Regions from separate parts of the Bacillus paramycoides genome, predicted to be linked through region 4. Evidence: riboswitches for the same ligand, from Rfam matches in the RefSeq annotation. Region 4 holds a riboswitch; each other region holds the start of a gene.

Region 1 (5,613 bases), 1.7 Mb from region 4:
ATGAAATTCCAACTTTAGTACGTATTCTTCGTTTATGCCAAGAGATTGGCTGGTATGAAGAAGCGAATACTTTTATGGTAAATCAAGGCCTAGCTGAGTTTGTTCACACTTCATTGGAATATGAAACGTGGGATCTTTTGACACAAGCGGTTGCTTTAAACTATTTAATTATTAAATATCGTATTGGTGAATTAACTGATGAAGATGTAGAAATTTGGGATAGAGTTAAATTTAATGAGAAATGTATAATGGACTGTAAACATCTATTATCCCATAAAGAAGTATTAGAATTTACATTCTTTTATATGTGTAAGAGAGCTAAATCTCTATCAAAAGAGCAATTAAATAGTGATATGATGAGTCTAGCAATGTATTGTAATACTTTTGTATATGACTTATATACACATGACTTATTACGAAAATATCGTAAGTGTACAGACTTCCTATCATACTATGGACCTAGTCAAGCGGTGTTAGCTTGTCAAAGAGCTGTACTTTCTCAAATTTCAGATCGATTAGACCCACTCAAGACTACTCATGTAGATGATTATCTATATGTAATGAAAGATATGATGGAGCACATGACGATAGGAATAATGGATCGATATGATCATTTCATCGGAAAACTATTATCATATGTGCCATTTTTCGAAATGATTCAAGTTCCACAACATGCGTATTATTGTGAAGAATTATTGTATATTTGTAAGGGCATTGAATATAAAGAAGAAATATTACGCAATTATATATTTATACAATTACATGATTGTTTACCATCATTCTTTAAACTATTTCTTAAAAATAAGCGTTATGCAACGATTCATGATATTCTGTTCTATTGGTGTGATGATGAACAAAGAATGAGCTTAGAGAAAAAATATAATCTTAGCTTTATTTATGAAAAATATGCTTGCGGATAAAGAGCATTTTCTATATAAATTAAAAAGGATCTCAATTGTGAGATCCTTTTTAATTTATATAGAAAAGTAAGGAGAATGTAATTAAGACGAGAAATAACATTCCATAAAGGAGAAATTGTGCCGTATAGCTTCCTTGTATACCAAAAAAAGTATTTGTTTTTTTGTATAAATTCAATATATATTTTAGCGGATTATCTTTGAAAGATTGATACACAGTGTCTCCTCTTTCTAAGCTTCTTGTTCGTGTTTTTTGTTATTAGGAACATGAATGTATCTAGCTATGAATAATAAAACAGCCATAAAAAATACAGGAAATACGGTAGATAAATAAAAACCATTACTAATAATATTTGCTATTAGGGCACTTAATAGAAAGATGGCATTATAAATATGGGCAATTTTTTGTTTTAGTTGAACTTGAAAAGATTCCATCATAATTTCTAAAGCAACAAAAGCAATGATAATAGACAGAAATACAGTATTTGTATTGTAAATGATTAAACAACAGATTAAACCTAAAAAGGCTAAGTATTCAATTAAGAGAGGTATATTGATATTGCGTGGCATACAATTTACCTAACTAAATATGGCAGTGGGTTTACTGCATTTGTTTTTTCAAAATTCCATTCTCCATTGTGTAATTCAAAATGAAGATGTTGCCCGTATGAATGACCTGTGTTTCCCATATGACCTACTAATTGTCCAGCTTGTACTTGATCACCAGCTTGTACAGTGCGATCTTTCATGTGAGCATAGACTGTTGTATATAATTTCCCGTTTATTTGATGGGCGATGAACACAACATTGCCATAGCTAGCTGAATAATATGATTTCACAACTTTACCTGCCGCCGCCGCTTGGATAGAGACGTTACCTGGAGCTGCAATATCTATACCATAATGCATTTGTTCCCAGCGCATATCAAAGGTTGAGCTAATTTTTCCTTGTGTAGGGAATTTGAAAACTGCTGGAATGGAAGTAGGTTGAGCCGTTTGAGCTTGTGATTGCGTTTGGTTTTGCACCACATAATGTTTTGCGACATATCCGTACCCTGTACCAAAACGAATTTTATACCAAGTTCCTACAGTTTCTACTACTTGTAATTGTGTACCATTTTGTAATGAACCAAGCAGTGCACTACTTGTACTAGCGTTGCTACGTACATTAAGTTTAGGTGTTGCAACTGTGTATTTCGTATTATTTTGAACTGTGAGGCCTTTCACTAAAGCCTGTGAACCATTAGAAACGAATGCTTTTTGTACATAACCTGTTTTGCCATTATGTAAAATTTTATACCACTCGCCTTGTTCTTCTTCAATGGTAACGAATTTCCCATTTGGTAATACATCTAAAATTGAAGATTCTAAATTAGGTTCAGAACGAACGTTTAATGCATTGGCATTAACGATATATTGATTATTAGATTGAAGTTTGTTTTTTAGTAGAATAGAATCTTTTTGTACGTAACCTACTTTATTATTAACAGACACTTTATACCAACCATTAGTTGTTTCAAGTATGTTCACTTTCGTATTAAAGCGAATTGTATCAATTGATGAGCTATTTGCGTTATCTTTTGTATGTAAGGCTACTTGATCAACTTTTACATATCCAGTTTTCACATTAGATAATTGTTCAGCATTGGCTGTTTGTACATTTGTTTCTCCCATAGAAGGAAGTAAAGAAGCAATTGCGACAGTAGTTGCTGTTAAAGCAGTAGCTTTCATATTCATATAATAGAGACCTCCTCTAGTTGTATAGTTGTAATTTTATTATAGTATAAAGATATAATATAGTGGGTTTATTCACATAAATGTAATATGAAATCAATATAAAAATAAATTTTTTGAGGATAATGATTCATTTTTACCCAATTAATTAGGATAATGATTTCTAATATAGAATATAAGTATTATATGGTTTCGTTATTTTGTTGACAATTGAGAAAATTAAAACAGTTGATGATGTCTTATTACGGTGTTATACTGACAGTGTTAATTTCATAGTTTGCTAGGAGAGCTGGTGTTGCCAGCTGAGAGTAGGCCGTAAGCCTTTGATCCTTTTTATTACCTGATCTAGATTATGCTAGCGTAGGGAAGCAATTCGGACACTAATAATAAGTCCCCGTTTCTTTGCGTATAGAAACGGGGCTTTTTTGTTTAAAAATTTCATATTGAAACCACTAGGGGTGCTTGTTGTGCTGAGAGAGGAATAATCCTTAACCCTTATAACACCTGATCTAGGTAATACTAGCGAAGGGAAGTGGAACAACGAATAAATTATAATTTTATTTGCTGTAACCACTTCTTATTTAGAAGTGGTTTTTTATTTATATACACATACCGGAAGGGGATAGGGAAATGAAATTTTGCGATAGATTGTTAGAAACTGTACAACCAGTTTGGGAGATGAGTCATAATCATCCATTTGTTGTAGGTATGGGAGATGGCACGTTAGAAAAAGATAAGTTTCAATATTACATTATTCAAGATTATTTATATTTGTTAGATTATGCAAAGCTATATGCCATCGGTGTTGTAAAGGCAACGAATCCACAAGTAATGGGGAAATTTGCTGAACAAATTGATGGGATATTAAATGGAGAAATGACAATTCATAAACAATATGCGAAAAGACTTGGAATTTCTATAGAGGAGATAGAGTCTGCAAAGCCATCTGCTAAAAATTTAGCTTATACAAATTACATGATGTCTGTATCTCAAAATGGCACACTTGCGGAATTAATAGCAGCACTTCTTCCATGTATGTGGAGCTACTGGGAAATTGGAAAGCGTTTAAATGATATTCCTGGAGCAAGAGATCATGAGTTCTTTGGTGAGTGGATTCAAGGCTATAGTTCTGAAGAATATGGCAACCTTTGTGTTTGGTTAATAGATTTATTAAATGAAATGGCAGTTGGAAAGTCTGAAAAAGAGCTAGATCGATTAGAGGAGATTTTCCTATATTCCAGTCGATTTGAATATTTATTCTGGGATATGTCCTACCATAAGGAGATGTGGGGATTTGAGGAGCAAGAACATACTACAGCTTCATAATGTTTCTTTTCATTATGATGAGAAGCCAATCATCAATGAATTAAATGCTTCTATACAAGATAAAGAGTTTGTAAGTATTATCGGACCGAGTGGATGCGGGAAAAGTACTTTATTTCGCCTTATTACAGGTTTAGAAGAAGCAAGTACGGGACAGATAGAGCTGACAGAAACAAAGAGCCATCCTGTAGGGTATATGCCCCAAAAAGATATGCTCCTGCCGTGGAGAACGATTATTGAGAATGCTGCCCTGCCGTTAGAGTGCCAAGGTGTACAGAAGAAAGAAGCACAAATAAAGGCGAAGGAACTGCTACATAAATTTGGCTTACAAGGGTATGAGACAAAATATCCGAAAGATTTATCTGGTGGTATGAGACAACGTGTATCCTTTATTCGAACTTTATTAACAGGCGGGGAGATATTGCTGTTAGATGAACCGTTTAGCGCGTTGGATGCTTTAACGAAGGCATCTTTGCAAGAATGGCTGTTTGAACAATGGAAAGAGTGGAAAAAAACAATTTTATTTATCACTCATGATGTGGAAGAAGCATTGTTTCTTTCTAATCGAATTTTAGTAGTAGAGCAGCAACCGATAACTACTTTAACCGAGAGGATTGTACCGCTTGATCATAATCGGACAAGAAAAGATTTATATAAGCCTGAAGTGTTAGCGCTTAAAGATGAGCTTCTTAGTATGTTACAAAGGCAGGTACTTGTATGATGAACCGGTTGAAGGAGTTATTACCTGCGCTTACACTTTCTAGTATTTTACTTTTCATGTGGGAAATTGGTGCAAGAATTGTAGATGAAATGTACATTTTACCGTCACCGTCTGCAATTGTAATGAAGATATGGAAACTAAAAGATATATTATTTACGGTTCATTTGCCGGCAACATTATATGTCGTTTTAATAGGGGTGGCTATTTCTATCGTACTTGGAGTAGGGCTAGCGATGTTAATGAACGCGAGTAATTGGATGGAGAGAGCATTTTATCCATTATTAGTGGCTTCACAAACGATTCCTATTACAGCGCTTGCTCCGCTCTTCGTTTTGTGGTTTGGATATACGATTTGGAGTAAGGTCGTTGTTACGGTTTTAATTACGTTTTTCCCAATTGCGGTCAATACGTATGATGGACTACGCAGTACGAAAAAAGAATGGGAAGAGCTTTTAGTTACGTACGGGGCAACGAAAAAAGATGTTTTTCTTAAATTAAAATTGCCGTCTGCTCTTCCTTATTTTTTCTCAGCTTTAAAAATTGCAGTTCCGCTTAGTGTAATTGGGGCAGCAATTGGCGAATGGCTCGGTGCACAAGCTGGGTTAGGATATTTCAGTAAAAGAATGATGACGCAGTTAGACGGAGCAGGTGTATTTGCACCCATTGTATTGTTATCATTACTAGCTATTTTCTTCGTCATACTTATTTCGATATTAGAAAAGAAATTCATTAGTTGGAGGAAGCATTCATGAAATTATTAAAACGCATCTTTGTGTTTACATTATTAGTTGCAATGATTGCTGGATGTTCTAGTAATTCAGCATCAGATAAGAGTAAAAAAGAAAAGGAAATAACGGTCATGCTTGATTGGTACCCAAATGCGGTACACAGCTTTATTTATGCAGCAATTGAAAAAGGC
Region 2 (5,613 bases), 2.1 Mb from region 4:
GTTTGTATCGTATACTCACTCGTTTCTATTTTCGGAAACGTTGGGAAATCGATGGCGATCATTTTACTTGTACTGCAAGTAGCAGGATCGGGCGGAACATTCCCAATTCAAATGACACCAGCGTTCTTCCAAGCAATTTATCCATTCTTACCGTTCACATATGCAATTAGTGCAATTCGTGAAACAGTAGGCGGAATGCTGTGGGATATCGTAACGCGAGATTTACTTGTATTAAGTGCTTTCGTAGTAGTTATGATTGTTGCTGCGTTATTACTGAAAACACCAATTAACAAATCGAGTGAAAAATTCGTTGAGAACGCAAAAGGAAGTAAAATCATTCACTAAAATAAAAGGTTCCTACCGATAGAGGTAGGAACCTTTTTGTTTAATCGAATTTTAATTTCTTTAATGCTTCTGCGAACGGATTATTTAATGGTTCTTCTTCTTTGTTCTGTTGTTTCATATATTTTTGAACGTCACGCTTATCAGCTTTGTTTCCAGATTCTTTTTTTCGTCTCTCTTGGAACGTGGAAAGTTTTTCGCGATAGCCACATTTACATACGAAGATTTGTCCTGCACCTTCACCACGTAATTCTAATTTCTTCTTACATTGCGGACAGCGAGCGTTTGTTGTACGAGATACATTTTTACGATGACCACATTCACGATCTTGGCAAACGAGCATCTTTCCTTTTTTGCCGTTTACCTCTAGCATTGGTTTACCACAGTCTGGACAAGACTTTGTTGAAATGTTGTCATGTTTATATTTTTTATCACTTGATTTAATTTCAGATACAATTTCTTTTGTATAGTTCTTCATTTCTGAAATGAACACTTCTTTTTTTAGTTTACCTTTTGCGATAGCCTCAAGTTTTTGTTCCCATTCACCAGTTAGTGTAGGGGATTTTAGTTCTTCTGGTACTAAATCAAGCAACTGACGCCCTTTTGAAGTAATGTGAATATCTTTACCACGTTTTTCAATTAAGAATGAATTAAATAGCTTGTCGATAATATCAGCACGTGTCGCTACAGTACCTAATCCACCAGTTGATTTTAACGTATCAGCAAGTTGTTTGTTTTGCGTATCCATATATTTTGTAGGATTCTCCATTGCTGAAAGTAAAGTCGCCTCATTAAAACGTGCAGGTGCTTTCGTTTGACCTGATGTTTGCATAATTAACTTTACAGTTAATGTATCGCCTTTTTCAATGCGAGGTAGAAGTTGCTCTTTTACGTCATCCGTTACATCATCATCTTCAAAGCGGTTTTCATATACTTCTTTCCAGCCGGCATGTAAAATTGTTTTTCCGCGTGCAATGAACGTTTCATTGCCAACTTTTGTGCGTAACGTTAGTTGTTCGTATTCGAATGCTGGGAATAAAACGGCTAAGAAACGTTTGACAACTAAATCATAAATTTTACGTTCTTTATCTGTGAAGGCGGAGAAGTTAACGTATCCTTCTGTCGGAATAATTGCGTGATGATCGCTTACTTTACTATCATCAACAAATGATTTATTAGCCTTGATAGGCTTTTGTAATACTTTATGTGCTAAAGAACGATATTCTCCAACTCCGCACGCCTTTAGACGTTCTGGAAGTGTCCCAACGATATCAGATGAAATATAGCGTGAATCTGTACGAGGGTATGTTAGCACTTTATGTTGCTCATACAATTTCTGCATAATGTTTAATGTTTCTTTCGCAGAGTAACCGAACTTTTTATTTGCATCACGTTGTAATTCAGTTAAATCGTAAAGACCAGGAGAGAATGACTTCTTCTGTTTTTTATCAATTTCCACAACGGTAGCATTATGCTTATCTAAATCTTTTACAATACCATCAATTTTTTCTTTATTGAAACTGCGGCTATTGCCGTTTGCATCTTGCCAAGTTAGTTTTAACTGATTTGTCGTTTGAGCCTCGATGCCGTAGTAAGTTTGAGCTTTGAAGTTCTTTATTTCATCTTCACGATTAGCGATCATTGCGACAGTAGGTGTTTGTACACGGCCGCAATTCAGCTGGGCATTAAAGCGAGTCGTTAAAGCGCGAGTCGCGTTAAGGCCGATATACCAGTCAGCTTCTGAACGGGCAACTGCTGAAGCGTATAAATTGTCATATGCTTTACCTGGTTTTAAATTTGCAAAACCATCTTTAATCGCTTTATCAGTAACAGATGAAATCCATAGACGTTTGATCGGTTTGTTAACTCGAACTTTATCAATAATCCAGCGAGCGACTAATTCTCCTTCACGTCCAGCGTCTGTTGCTACAATAATTTCAGTTACATCTTTTCTAAGTAGCTGACTTTTTACAGCATTAAATTGTTTCCCAGTTTGTTTAATAACCGTTAATTTCAAACGCTCAGGTAGCATCGGTAAATCTTCTAAATTCCACTTTTTATATTTCACATCATAGCTTTCTGGATCTGCTAATGTAACAAGGTGACCTAAAGCCCAAGTTACAATATATTTACTACCTTCAAGGTAGCCGTTTCCTTTTTTATCGCACTTCAGTACGCGAGCAATATCACGTGCAACGGAAGGCTTTTCAGCGATTACAACGCTTTTTGACATATTTAAAACATCCTTTCAAATTTCCATACGTTAACTATAGCATACATCTTCTTGAGATTCAGTTTCGCTCCAGATTTGAACGTTTTTTAGTGGGATAACATCTGTTTGAAAGTGAATGATGGCGACAGAACATAATATGCACCATGATGAGACTATGAGAAATAGATATTGATTATGCGTATTGTTTTATTAGTTGCTTCTATATGAAATAGAAAAGTAAAGAACTTGTTATTTTACTAGAATAAGAGTAGACTTTGAAGTAGAAATATAATAAGCACATGGGAGTTTGTGGATGCAAACTGAGAGTATGACTAATCCGTTATTGACCATTTGAACCTGTTGGATAATGCCAGCGTAGGGAGAGTGTAAAAGCACATGTTCAGGCACTTTGCGTACGCGCAAAGTGCTTTTTTGTGTATCTCCCATCACTATAGTTAGGAGATGAGAAGGATGAATATGAAAGAAATTAGCAAAGTAGTGGATTTTGTGAGAAAATCTAATCCGCTCGTTCATAATATTACAAATGTTGTTGTCACAAATTTCACAGCTAACGGTTTGTTAGCGCTAGGAGCATCGCCTGTAATGGCATATGCAAAAGAAGAAGTAGCAGAAATGGCTAGCATTGCTGGGGCGCTTGTTTTGAACATGGGTACACTTCGTCCTGATGAGGTAGAAGCGATGTTACTTGCTGGTAAATCAGCAAATGTGAACAATGTACCAGTACTGTTTGATCCAGTTGGTGCAGGAGCAACATCGTATCGAACAGAAGTTGCGAGACATATTCCGGCTGAAATTGAGTTAGCGATTATTCGCGGAAATGCAGCTGAAATAGCGAACGTTATTAATGAGAGATGGGAAATTAAAGGAGTAGACGCTGGTGCTGGTAATGGCAATGTCGTAAGTATTGCAAAACAGGCAGCGGATGAATTGAATACAGTTATGGTAATTACTGGAAAAGAAGATGTTGTTACAGATGGAGAGCGAACGATCCTTATTCAAAATGGTCACCCTATTTTAACGAAAGTTACGGGAACTGGTTGTTTACTAACTTCTGTAATAGGAGCATTTGTAGCGGTAGAAAAGGATTATGTAAAGGCAGCGGTAGCGGCATTAACGTTTTATAGTGTAGCTGCGGAACTGGCAGCTGCCAAGACGGTGGAAAAAGGACCTGGTAGTTTCCAAATTGAATTTTTAAATCAGTTAGCGAATACCACTTCAGGTGATATTGAGAAGTACGGGAAGATTGAAATTATATAGTAAGGAGGGGAACTAGATGTCGCGTATTACAAAGGCTGAAATGTCTAGGTTGTTATCAGTATATTTTATTATGGGAAGTAACAATTGTGCGAAAGAGCCGCTACAAGTATTGAGAGATGCACTCGAAGGCGGTATAACAATTTTTCAATTTCGTGAAAAGGGAGAAGGTGCTTTAACAGGAGAGGACCGCATTTGTTTCGCAAAAGAACTACAAGCAATTTGTAAGGAGTACGGTGTACCGTTCATCGTAAATGATGATGTGGAACTAGCTATCGAGTTAGATGCAGATGGCGTGCATGTTGGACAAGATGATGAAGGGATTACTTCTGTTCGTGAAAAAATGGGGGATAAAATTGTTGGTGTATCTACACATACAATTGAAGAAGCACGCTGGGCAATTGAAAACGGAGCGGATTATTTAGGTGTTGGCCCTATTTTCCCAACGAGTACGAAAAAAGATACGAAAGCTGTGCAAGGAACGAATGGTTTAGCTCATTTTAGGGAGCAAGGAATTACAATACCGATCGTCGGGATTGGTGGTATTACAATTGAAAATACAGCTTCAGTTATAGAAGCGGGTGCAGACGGTGTTTCCGTTATTTCTGCGATTAGTTTAGCGGAATCTGCGTATGAAAGTACGAAGAAGCTAGTAGAGGAAGTAAGTAAGAGTTTGTAGAAGAAGGCTATGTCGTATTAAAATGCTGCATAGCTTTTTTGATATTAATAATTAGAAATAGGAGGGATTATTTGAAACGGGGAAGGTTTGTAGAGTTGCAAAATGAATTGTTTCGTTTATTTAAACAAACGTTTGATTAAAAAAAGCACAAACCTTTTAAAATTATCGGTTTGTGCTTTTTCTTTAAAACATAATTGATATTAGGAGCATTCCAATTCCGATAGAAGTGAATGTGGCGATTAGGCCTGGAATCATAAAGCTATGATTTAAAACATATTTACCAATGCCAGTTGTACCAGTGCGATCAAAGTTAATGGCAGCAACGATTGTTCCATAGTTTGGAATAAAGAAGTATCCGTTTACTGCAGGGAACATCGCGATTAGTAGTGCTGGTGGAATACCGAGTGATAATCCAAGTGGCATTAAAGCACGTACCGTTGCGGCTTGGCTATATAGTAAAATAGATAGAATGAATAATGCGATGGCAAATAGCCATGGTGCACTTGTTACTAGGTGCTGAATTGATCCTTGAATCATATTTAAGTTTCCGTTAAAGAAAGTATCTCCCATCCAAGCGATACCGAAAATAGCAACAACTGCTGTTGCCCCCGCTTTAAAGACGTTACCAGACACGATACTTTCTACATTTGGTTTACAGAAAATAATAATAAGAGCTGCGATCGTTAACATAACCATTTCAATTGTGTTTGGCATGGAAAGACGAACTAACTTCCCGTCAACCATCCATCCTGGACGAAGTGCTTCAAATGAACCGAGAAGTACGACAAGAAAAGTTCCTACTAGGAAAAGGATAACTGATAATTTAGCGCCTTTTACACCGGTAAATCCTTTTTTCTCTTCAATCTTAGGAATCATTCCTTCTTTTAATCGTTTTAAGTATTCAGGGTCTTCATTTAATTCTTTCCCCATTTTGCTAGCAACAAATGCAGCTATCATACAAGCGATAAAAGTAGAAGGGATACTTACTTTTAAAATATCTAATAAAGTGATTTTATAGTCAGCTAGCATTGCTAAAAGTGCAACCGTTGCAGCTGATATAGGACTAGCTGTAATTGCTTGTTGAGAAGCGATTACGGCAATTGAC
Region 3 (5,613 bases), 2.1 Mb from region 4:
GCTCCATATCTGGACTACAAGTTTGCGACTGACATGACTTATTTAAAGAACATGCTGCGCATTTTCCTTTTTTACTTCTCTTTACAAAATTCACTAACGTATATGCTGCATAACCAAAAATGATAGCTCCAATTATAATATTGACCATCATCCTAATACATCTCCTTCTAGAATCCGAGTAAGGATCCAACTTGGTATATAATAAGCGTTAATACATAAGCAACAACGAGTGGATACACGACAGAGAAAATCGTCCACTTTGCTGATCCTGTTTCACGTTTAATAACGGCTACTGTCGCTAAACACGGAACATATAATAAAATAAAGAACATAAATGCATATGCTGATAGCGCCGTATAATGTGCTCCCATTACATTTCCTAGCACATCTTCTTTCACCGCATAAATAATTGCCATTGTAGAAACGACAACTTCTTTTGCTAAAAATCCTGTTAAAAGGGATGCCGCAGCTTGCCACGTTCCAAATCCAAGTGGTGCAAATAGTGGCGCGATAAATCCACCAATCATCGCTAAGTAACTGTCTCCCATATCGACACCAAATCCTGATGGACCTGCATAGTTTAATAACCAAATGACAACCGAACCACCGAAGATAAATGTACCTGCTTTACGAACAAATCCTTTCCCTTTCTCCCACGTACTTAACCATAACGTTTTCGCTTGTGGCACGCGGTAAGGTGGTAGCTCAATAACGAAAATAGATTTTTCCGCTTTTAAAATGGTAAGGGACATAATTTTTGTAACTAATAACGCAAGAATAATACCTGCAACATATAAAGAAAACACAACAGTTGCCTGACTTTGAGGGAAGAATACTCCTGCAAATAATGCATATACAGGTAAACGTGCCGAACAAGACATAAACGGTGTTACAAGAACTGTAAGTAAACGTTCTTTTTCTTGTTCAATCGTTCTCGCTGCCATAATACCTGGAACATTACATCCAAAACCGATAATCATCGGAATGAACGCTTTTCCGTTTAAACCGAAGAACTCCATAATTCTATCCATAACAACTGCAATTCGCGCCATATATCCTGAGTCTTCTAATAATGAAATGAAAAAGAATAGTGCAAAGATTTGCGGAACGAATACTAATACAGCACCAACACCGGCAATAATACCTTCTGTAACGAGTGCTTGAATAAAATCAGAAGCTCCGACACTTGTAAGTCCAGCTGTCACCCAATCCGTAAGCTGTCCACCAAAAAACTCATCTAGCATATCAGATAAAGGTGTACCAATCCACGTAAACGTAACCTGAAAAATAAAAAACATGACTGCTAAAAAGATTGGAAGTCCTAAAATTTTATGTGTAATTAATCTATCAACTTTTTCCGAAAAAGGAATTTTCCCTTCTTTCTCATGCTGCATAACATTTGTTTTTAACTTTTCAATATACGCTTCACGAGTTTTGTAAATGTGCTCCTCCAACGTACAATCAAGTTTTCCTTCTAAGCGAGATCGAATGGCTGCAAGTTCCCTATAAATTGGTAATGCTTTCATTTCTTTTTCTACTACTTCGTTATTGCTTAGAAATTGAAGAGCTAACCATCTTGGATGCTTATAATTCGCTTTCTCTAAAAGAGAAATCACCTCTCCGATTCCTTCATCCATTTGTACACCATATGAAATTATGAATGGCTTTTTCTCGTTTTTGTCATTTTCTTTAAGAGTCGCAAGTAGTTCTTCACAACCTTTTCCGCTTCTTGCAACGACAGGAACGACTGTTACACCTAATAGTTCTGATAATCGTTTTACATCAATTATAATTCCTCTTTGCTTCGCCACATCAATCATATTTAAACCAATTGAAACTGGCTTACCAAATTCAAGTAATTGCAACGTTAAATGCATATTTCGTTCAAACTGCGAGGAATCTACAATATTTAACATATGCTGAAATTCTTCTGTTAATAGAAAGTTTGTTACAACACCTTCATCACGCGAAACGGGATTTAAATCATAAACACCTGGTAAATCAATCAATGTTCCTTGCTTATCTTTTAATTTACCAACCTTCTTTTCTACTGTTACACCGCTCCAGTTTCCTACATATTCATAAGAACCAGTAAGTGCATTAAATAATGATGTCTTTCCTGTATTCGGATTCCCTAGCAAAGCTACCTTATTCACGCTAATTCCACCTTTATCATTTTCGCGTCACAATGACGAATACTAATTAACTGTCCACGACACTCCAATGTACAAGGACCTTTGAACATCGCTTTCTGCTTCACACGAAGTTCGCTTCCTTCAGAAAGACCAAAAGCAGCCAGTCTTCTCTTTAATAATTGATCTAACGACTGAACGCTTTTTACTAACACTTTCTCACCGATTTTAATATCTACTAAGCTCATAACCTTCCCCCTCCAAAGAGAATGATAATTATTTTCAGAAAAATTATAGCACACTCTATTTCTCTTGTACTATACCCTTTTGCTTCATATTTATTAACATTTCACTACAATTCTATTTCAATAATTGTCATACTACATTCGTTTGCCATTCTCATCCATTTCGCTTACAATAAACAATAGCAAATAAAGAATCTCGTTATCACTGGGGGAGCCATGCCGCTGAGAGGGAACACTTCGTTCCGACCCTTCGAACCTGTTAGTTAATGCTAACGCAGGGATTGTGCAAACGTCCGAAATACATACCTCTTTTTATTTACGTATTTCGTATCCTCCTATGATATCTATTCTTTTTTGTACAACTTGGATTTAGGGGGAGACAACATGCGTAACACCAATTTACAAGCGATGATCGAATCTGCTATTCTTGCAGCCTTCGCCTTGGTCATCGACATTTTACCATTATCAATTAAACTTCCAACAGGCGGTTCCATTTCATTTGCTATGATTCCTATTTTTATTATTGCATACCGCTGGGGCTTCAAAATGGCTTTCTTAGGAGGCTTAATTTGGGGATTATTACAAATTGTTGTAGGCGATGCCATTATCGTCACACCGATTCAAGTACTCATTGAATACTTCGTTGCTTTCGCATTCATTGGATTTGCTGGTTTATTCTATCGTCCAATTCAAAAAGCACTTTTAGCTTCCAATGAAAATAACGAAGGAAAGAAAGTTCTTGGTTACATTATCCTTGCTACATTTATCGGTAGCTTTGCTCGCTACTTCTGTCACTTTATCGCCGGTATTATTTTTTGGGGACAATATGCACCGAAAGGTCAATCAGCAGTTCTATATTCATTAATTGTAAACGGCAGTACAATGCTCGGTTCTTTTATTTTATGTACCGTTTTACTTATATTTTTATTTCTTACTTCACCACGCTTATTCAAGAGCATTGGTGCCTATCAACTAAACTCGAAGAAAAAGAGCGCTTCATGAGCGCTTTTTTTCATATCGTAATATCAATTAAAAATACAATAAATGCACAAAAGAAAATAAACACCATTATACTTAGCCAATTGCTATGCACGGTTCATCGACTCCTTACATAACCTCATTTTCTAACCAGATTATATCGCTTAAAAATAAAGATTAGGTAAAGATAATATGAAAATAAATTAAAAAAGCGTAGCATGTATCATCTACACTTTTTTCGGTAAGTAAAAGTAAAATAATACACCGTCTTCTGTATTCTTTACTCCATATTCAGCTTCGTGTAATTCTAAAATATTTTTAGAAATAGCTAGCCCAAGCCCCGTCCCACCTTGCGAACGTTGACGGGCTGCATCCACGCGATAAAAACGATCCCAAATTTTATCTAATTGCTCTTCTTCAATGTGAGTACCTTTATTTTCAATACACACTTTTATACGATCCTTCTCATCTATTATAGAAATAATAATATCTTCTTTATTTGGTGTGTAACGTATAGCATTCGTAATGAAGTTCACGATGACTTGTTCAATCCGACTTTGATTTGCAACTACTTCAAATGAACATATATTTTTATGCACATGCAGTTCTTTTTTCTCTATTTCCACAGAAAGATGTTCACATATATCTTCAATTACAGCATCAATATAAAATGGTCCCTTTTTCATTTTATATGTACCTGACTCAAATTTAGCTAACTCAAGCATATCCAAAATTAACGTATCCATTTTATCTACTTCTCGTTCCATTGCTTGAAAATAGTACTCTTTTTTATGCTCAGCTACTCCGTCTTTTAAAATAGAAATACAGCTTTTCATAATACTCAGTGGCGTTTTTAATTCATGCGAAACACCAGAAATGAATTCTTTCCTCGTATTTTCTAACTTTCTTTCTTTTTCAATGTCTTGTTCTAGCTGTCCAATATGCGAATGGAGCTTATTAGATAATACATTAATATTTTTCGATAAATCACCAATTTCATCTTTTGAAGTAATCGGTATTTGTTCTGTGAAATCTAAATGCGCTATTTTCTTCGTTGTATCATTTATTTTTAATAACGGCTTTGCAATTTGTTTAGAGTAATAGAACGAAGCTAGAAAAATGAGAACGACTACAAATGCAATGATGTAGATGTAGTAATCTTCCACCATTTGTACAGCTTCATCTACAGGCTGTAAAGAAGCCATCGCATATATATATGTTACCGATCCGTCTTTTTCTTTTATTGGCTTGATTAATAATTTATATTTTATATCATTCTTTTCATAATCCATTATTTGTGTTGCATCTTTTATTTGCTTACCTTCTTTTAATAATAATTCAGCTTGAAATTCCTTTATATTATCCAAAAATAAATTATTTTTATAAATTGGATTTACCGGTCCTTTTACATCAGGAAATTGTACTTTCGTAATTTTCCCTGCTAGATTGAAATCCGAGTTATGAGCCGCCCTCTTCTGTTCCTCAGCACTCATAACTCCAGAAACTCCTTTTCTTTCCACAGCGATAGGCTCTTCAGCAACTGTCGGCTTACCACCACTCATCTGAATTTCCTTTGCAGCTAATTTTTTTCCTAACGGTTTATTCAGCCAACTCAAATTTGCCTTTTCTATATGTACATAACATGCGATGAAACTATCGTCTCGTTTTAGCCCATAAAAATAGACTGACCGCCCTTCTAACTTAGGCAGTGTCCCACCTTCAATTTCATCTATGGTCATGAGATAGTACAAAGGCATCTTGATTACCTTTTTTCCAAACTCCTTCTCTGCCCTACGATCTAAAGTAACCTCTACATAAAAATCATCCACATGTTTTAAATTTCCATTCTGATCTAATGTCGTAATCCATGTATTATTCTCTCTAAAAAAGTCTTGCTCCAGCTTCTGAATTCCTTCTGCACTTCCTGCATAGTTCAAATAATTCTTTTCAAAGGAATTTAAATTCACTTTAATATCTTCTACTTTTCGATTCGCATAATATTGTTTAAAAAATATCGTTTGTCCAATAAATATCGTCGCTAAAATTAACATGCACAATGCTGTTGTGAGGGTAAATAATTTTAGTACAATTCCTTTTCTCATACATTCCCCTCAAATTTATAACCTGTTCGTACTACAGTTGTAATGTACTTTGCTTTCTCTCCTAATTTATTTCGCAAATTACGAATATGGCTATTAACGGTTCGGTCATCACCAGCAAATTCGTATCCCCAAATTCTTGAAATGAGTTGCTCTCGC
Region 4 (5,613 bases):
ACGCAGAAAATAGAAGACTATCAATTGTGCTATTAAAAGAAACAGCTAAAACTATTCAATTTCCAGTTAATCAAGGGAGACTCTTTTTCTCTAAGGGTGGTAAAATTGAAGCAGTTAAGCTAAACATTGCTAAAGTATTCGATAATTTAGAAGAGTTATCAACCATATCAAGATTTCTAACTGGGTATACCGATTTTGTATTAGTTGGTGATAATTTAGAATTCGGCGTATGTATCGAAAGGACGGAATATCATTATGAATTCAGTATGTGGGGAATAACGAAAATCTAAATTGTGAAAACAATCCAACTTCAGATGATGTAAATCAAATCCTATTGGATGAAAACAATTGGCTTGTATCTAAAAATAATTAATTAGAAGGGATTGGGATACCTGCTGCTACTTTGATTCAAATGAAATAGAATGGCATTGAAGATAGATAAAAAAGTTCTCAGTTAAGAGAACTTTTTTCACTTCACATACACATAGACTTCATTTGCCGTTACATAATATGTTTTACCTTTGCTATTTTGTACTTTATATTGTGGTGATCCATTGACATTTACTTTCGCTTCAATCGTAAATCCTAATCCTGCATCTACTAAGCTAGCAACTTCTTTATCCTGCCAAGATGGAGTATTATAGAAACGTAGATTGTTAACTTTAGAAACAATTCGTTTCCCTACAATAATAAATACCTCTTAATATAATCTAAAATTTCCGTATTCACATTTTTTTCTTTTTATTACATAATTTAAATTAGGAAAGGGAGAAAATAATATGGATTACAAATTTGATTTACTTAGTACAGGTAGTTTAGTTATTAGACTACCAAAGGAATTCGATATTTTAGAAGCTTTTTTTAATGTAGAGGTATCTGCATTCGGTGATTGGATAGCAGAAACTGTAGATAAAGTTTTAGACGAAAAAAGTCATCATGAAAAAATAAGTGCAAATATTTTTGGGGCAGATGTTCGAAGAGATAAAACTATCATATTTAATAAGTATGATGAAGATGAAATCGAAATCCCTCTTGAAATAGAAACTATTACATTAAGACATCTAATAGATATTTGGTTAAATGAACACAGAAAATTGAAAACCGAAAAAAATAACAAGTAAGTAATGTTACATACAGCACGAAAAAGGCCGCCTATATTGAAGTGAACTGAATCCAAAAAGTTAGACAGAAAAATTAAGTGGCTATTTGAATATGAGTCCGGTATTGTACTGGGCTCATTCCTTTCAACTTCGCTTTAATTTTTTATGATAATAGTAATTGATATAATTATCTAATTCTAGCTTAAAATGCTCCATACTCTCGAATTCTTCAAGATAAAGTAATTCAGACTTTAATAAAGCCAAAGAATTTTTCTATGACTGCATTATCTAAACAATTCCCCTTACGAGACATGCTTTGAACAACTCCATGCTCTTTTAGCGATTGTTGATATTGCTTCTAAATCTGAATGAAGGATAATTGTGCTGATTACCTTGATTTACACCTATATATTATAGTTACTCTTTTACTTGAATGATTGAATATATCCACTAGCGATGGCGCTATATTCTTTGTCGACATGTACATGTATAAAACTAATATTTTATATGAATATTCGTAGTCGATATTCATATATTACAATATCATCAGAAGTACCATTAAAACAATTAGAGCAACTACCACAGCTGCCACAACCTCCACAACTAAAACAACCAAAACAACCAAAACAACCGAAGCAACGGAATCCACCACAACGAAATCCACCGCAACGACCGCCACATCCACCACAGCCGCCACAGCGACGAGCAGCATCTTCAATATAGTAATATGGATATTGGTTTTGCTGGTCCCAATATAGAACATTTCCAGACTGGTAATCATTAAGGCTTAACGCTTGTAGTTCTTGTTGAAACTGATTCATTTTCATGACCTCCGTTTATTAACTATAAACCTTTTGACGCTTTCCTATATTTCTTTTTATTAAATCTTAGTAGAAATAGCGCTATAAAGTGAAACTTTAATCAGTGGGGGTTTTCTTCATCCCCCACTGATTATTAGCCCTCACCAATCGGACTTTAATGGGCAGCCCGACCCCCACCTAAATTCTTTGCTTTCGCTGAATTTTGAGGTGGGGGTCTTACTGCCCATTAAAGCGGGATAAATTGAAAAAAGACGCACTTAGATTGATGCGCCTTTTGCAATACCTCTTCTCTTTATCCTATTACGTTTTTCTCTTCTGTACTTACCGGCCACTTTTCTAATGTATAAGCCATTTCCCAAAATGAATATTCATATTGACTACTTATAATAAAATGTTGTTTCATTCGATTTCGGTCTGCCTCTGTTACTTTTTCAGCGATAGTATCTAACCGTGTAATTTGCTCTTCAACTAATGTACGGAACCAATCAGATCCGTAAGCAGAAATCCATTCGTTATAAATTGGCTCTTCTGGCTGACACTCTTTTAAACGCTCACCAATTTCATAATACAACCAATAGCAAGGTAAAATTGCTGCAATGATATCACCTAAATGTCCTTCATACGCAGCACGATACATATGTGAAGTATATGCGTATGCAGTTGGAGCAGGGATGAAATTATCTTTTTCTTCTTGTGTAATCCCTAGTTTCTTCGCAAAATTCTCATGTAAGGATAATTCCGCTTCATATGTATTTTGAGCATGGTGTGCCATACGAGCTGTCGTTTCTAATTCCAGTGCTTTTGCAGCTCCTAAAGTTTGTACTCTAGCAAAGTGACTCAAATAATACGAATCTTGAAGCACATAATAGCGAAAACTAGCTAAATCTAACGTTCCTTCACCAAGTTTTTTTACAAAAGGATGATGAAAACTAGCTTCCCAAATTGAGTCTACTTCTTTACGTAATGATTGTGAAAAAGTCATTTGAATCCCTCCGATTATGTATGAAATTTAAGTATTTACCCACCATTATTAAATCTGTAAAACAAAAAAACTTTCTTTACAGGCGTAAAGAAAGTGAAATTGACAGTTTTTATTCATAAAATAGCAATGTCTTTCCCACTTCCCTACGCTGGCATTAACCAGATCAGGTACTAAGAGTCTCAAATTCCAATTTGATCTCAGCCTATAATAGGCCCCCCTAGTGGATAAAATATTTAATTTTCGTATTGTATTCATCATAACATACTTCATGTAACTGTCAAAAATTATTCATGATACCGCTACTTAAAAGCCTTCTTCTTTTCTTACTCTTAATGAAGTTTCAATAATCATATCTAATAGTTTACTATATTCAATTCCCACTGCAGCTGCACTTTTTGGTAGTAAACTCGCTTGCGTCATCCCTGGTAATGTATTAATCTCCATTACATATGGAATACCATCCTTCACCATCATATCCACCCTTGCATAAACGCTGCACTTTAATGCTTTATAGCAAGCTAGTGAAGCTTTGTTTACACGTTCCTTAAGTTCAGCTGGAAGTTCGATAACTTCTTCAATTGTACTAGTATCAGCATATTTCGCATTGTAATCAAAGAACTCAGCCGCATGTCGAATTGAAATGATAGGTAATTGTTTTCCATCCAAAATGGAACATGTAATCTCGTCACCTTTTATATATTTCTCTATTACTACCTCCGAATCCCATTCAAATACAGTTTCCAGCATTGAAATTAATTCGTCTTTATTATAGACAATCTTTACCCCGACACTTGAGCCACCAGAGTTTGGTTTTACCACTAACGGAAATCCTAACTGATTTAGTTCATCAACATTTAGATCCTCCATTTTTGTAAGTTCAATCCAATCAGGTGTTTCTATACCTTCATAACGTAAAATCTTTTTCGAAATATTTTTGTCCATACATATACCGCTAGATAACATATTGCTTCCGCTATAAGGAATACCTAAACTTTCAAGTGTCCCTTGAACAGTTCCATCTTCTCCGTATTTTCCGTGTAATGCGAGCAATGCAAAATCAATGTCTTTCGCTTTTTCGATTAAATCCATTTTTTCATTTAACGTAATCGGTACGATTTCATATTTATGTTTATCTAAATTTGCAATCATTTCATTTCCAGTCATAATTGATACTTGTTTTTCAGAGGATACTCCCCCCATAATAACGCCAATTCTCATTTCCTCAACTCCAAATTTCATTTTTTATTGTATCACCAATTATTTTGATTCCCCGAACTATTTCTTCTTCTTTCAAACGTGAAAATCCTAATCGAAACGTGTTCGCTCCTCCTCCATCAGAGTAAAAAACATCTCCAGGAGAAAATGTAACCCCTTGCTCATAACACTTTTGCAAAAGTGTGCGGGCATGAATTTTTTCTTCTAACTCTATAAATAAATGCAGTCCACCATCACCGGTCATTCTTTGAAACGGAATGTACTTGTTACACGCCCCAACAGCTAACTCATATTTTTTCTTATAAACAGACCTTGCCTTTTTTAAATATTTTTCAAAATATCCTTCATGTAAATATTGAAAAAGAACAGCTTGATCTAAAGTAGATGTGTGAATTGTTCTTGCTCTTTTTACACTTTCTAAATAATGAATCAGTTCTTTATCGGCAATAATCCATCCTACACGTAAACCAGGGAAAAGTACTTTCGAAAAGCTACTAATATAAATCACATTATTACCCGCACCAGCAAAAGTTAATAATGGCGCTAAATGTGAACCTGAATAACGTAACTCTTCATTAAACCCATCTTCTATAATAGGAACCTTATATCTTGAAAATAATCTCATCAGTTCCGTTCTTTTCTCCGAACTCGTGACAATACCGGTTGGATTATGATAAGAAGGAATTAAATACGCGAAATCAAAATCCTTTTCACGTAAACTTTTTTCCACTTCGTTCGTATCAATGCCATCTTCATTCATATTCATTCCATGAACTTCAAGTCCATGTAAACGGAAAAGCTTGAGTGCAGCATGATGAGTCGGATTCTCACAAATAACCTGCCCTGATTTTTTGGATAACGAGGATAGTACAATGTCTAATCCTTCTGTAAATCCATTTGTAATTAAAATGTCTTTATTCGAAATATCTACACCTTTCATTTCCATATAATGAAGTAGATAATTCATTAACGGTCTATAACCTTTTGCATATCCGTAATTTAATACGACATCACCTTCAATGGACATACGGGTAAGAAAAGCTCTTTTGAAATTTTCCACATCAAATAGCTTTTCGTCTGGAGCAATGCTATTAAAAACAATCATTCCCTTTTCCCAGCGAACACCATGTTTCATTAAATCTAATTCATCCGCTAATAAGGTAACTGTATTAAGTTTATTTTTCCAATCTATTTCAACAGACGAAGTGTTTGAAATATCAACCTTCGCAACAAAATTCCCTTTTCCTTTAACTGCATAAATGAGTCCTTCTTGCTCTAAATCCGCATAAGCAGCGAGCACCGTATTTCTGCTCACACTTAGTAATTCACTAAGTTCCCTCGTTGAAGGAATTTTTTGATCCCCGAGCAAATGCCCTTTCATAATCATCTTTTTTAAATAATCTTTCAATTGAATATAAACGGGACGTTCTTTAACAACTTTAAAATCTTTAAACAATTCCTTACCCCCTGCAATCATTTTTGCATAATTACTTCA

Evidence for each region. Region 4 has a riboswitch for thiamine pyrophosphate ahead of tenA (thiaminase II). Riboswitches for the same ligand answer to the same signal wherever they lie in the genome.
Region 1: it holds a riboswitch for thiamine pyrophosphate, as region 4 does, so the genes downstream of both, tenA (thiaminase II) here and tenA (thiaminase II) in region 4, are expected to answer to the same signal.
Region 2: it holds a riboswitch for thiamine pyrophosphate, as region 4 does, so the genes downstream of both, thiM (hydroxyethylthiazole kinase) here and tenA (thiaminase II) in region 4, are expected to answer to the same signal.
Region 3: it holds a riboswitch for thiamine pyrophosphate, as region 4 does, so the genes downstream of both, thiT (energy-coupled thiamine transporter ThiT) here and tenA (thiaminase II) in region 4, are expected to answer to the same signal.

The regions. Positions count from the first base shown of each region.
Region 1 covers NZ_CP152427.1:746,036-751,648, forward strand. Annotated here, with positions in the region: gene AAG068_RS03830 (DUF3965 domain-containing protein) at 1-920, shown strand, start outside; gene AAG068_RS03835 (hypothetical protein) at 1,149-1,487, opposite strand; gene AAG068_RS03840 (SH3 domain-containing protein) at 1,493-2,653, opposite strand; TPP riboswitch at 2,923-3,034, shown strand; TPP riboswitch at 3,095-3,198, shown strand; gene tenA (thiaminase II) at 3,281-3,976, shown strand; gene AAG068_RS03850 (ABC transporter ATP-binding protein) at 3,945-4,694, shown strand; gene AAG068_RS03855 (ABC transporter permease) at 4,694-5,446, shown strand; gene AAG068_RS03860 (ABC transporter substrate-binding protein) at 5,443-5,613, shown strand, end outside.
Region 2 covers NZ_CP152427.1:417,947-423,559, forward strand. Annotated here, with positions in the region: gene AAG068_RS02205 (YhgE/Pip domain-containing protein) at 1-345, shown strand, start outside; gene topB (DNA topoisomerase III) at 386-2,575, opposite strand; TPP riboswitch at 2,844-2,953, shown strand; gene thiM (hydroxyethylthiazole kinase) at 3,026-3,832, shown strand; gene thiE (thiamine phosphate synthase) at 3,849-4,508, shown strand; gene AAG068_RS02225 (anaerobic C4-dicarboxylate transporter) at 4,692-5,613, opposite strand, start outside.
Region 3 covers NZ_CP152427.1:4,636,347-4,641,959, forward strand. Annotated here, with positions in the region: gene AAG068_RS24095 (FeoB-associated Cys-rich membrane protein) at 1-151, opposite strand, end outside; gene feoB (ferrous iron transport protein B) at 168-2,156, opposite strand; gene AAG068_RS24105 (FeoA family protein) at 2,153-2,380, opposite strand; TPP riboswitch at 2,575-2,676, shown strand; gene thiT (energy-coupled thiamine transporter ThiT) at 2,762-3,379, shown strand; gene AAG068_RS24115 (sensor histidine kinase) at 3,583-5,457, opposite strand; gene AAG068_RS24120 (response regulator transcription factor) at 5,454-5,613, opposite strand, start outside.
Region 4 covers NZ_CP152427.1:2,488,509-2,494,121, reverse strand. Annotated here, with positions in the region: gene AAG068_RS12875 (YxiF family protein) at 1-290, shown strand, start outside; partial or broken gene AAG068_RS12870 (N-acetylmuramoyl-L-alanine amidase) at 470-688, opposite strand; gene AAG068_RS12865 (hypothetical protein) at 780-1,121, shown strand; partial or broken gene AAG068_RS12860 (transposase) at 1,195-1,455, opposite strand; gene AAG068_RS12855 (heterocycloanthracin/sonorensin family bacteriocin) at 1,604-1,921, opposite strand; gene tenA (thiaminase II) at 2,214-2,903, opposite strand; TPP riboswitch at 3,027-3,132, opposite strand; gene ddlB (D-alanine--D-alanine ligase) at 3,207-4,121, opposite strand; gene AAG068_RS12840 (PLP-dependent aminotransferase family protein) at 4,126-5,574, opposite strand.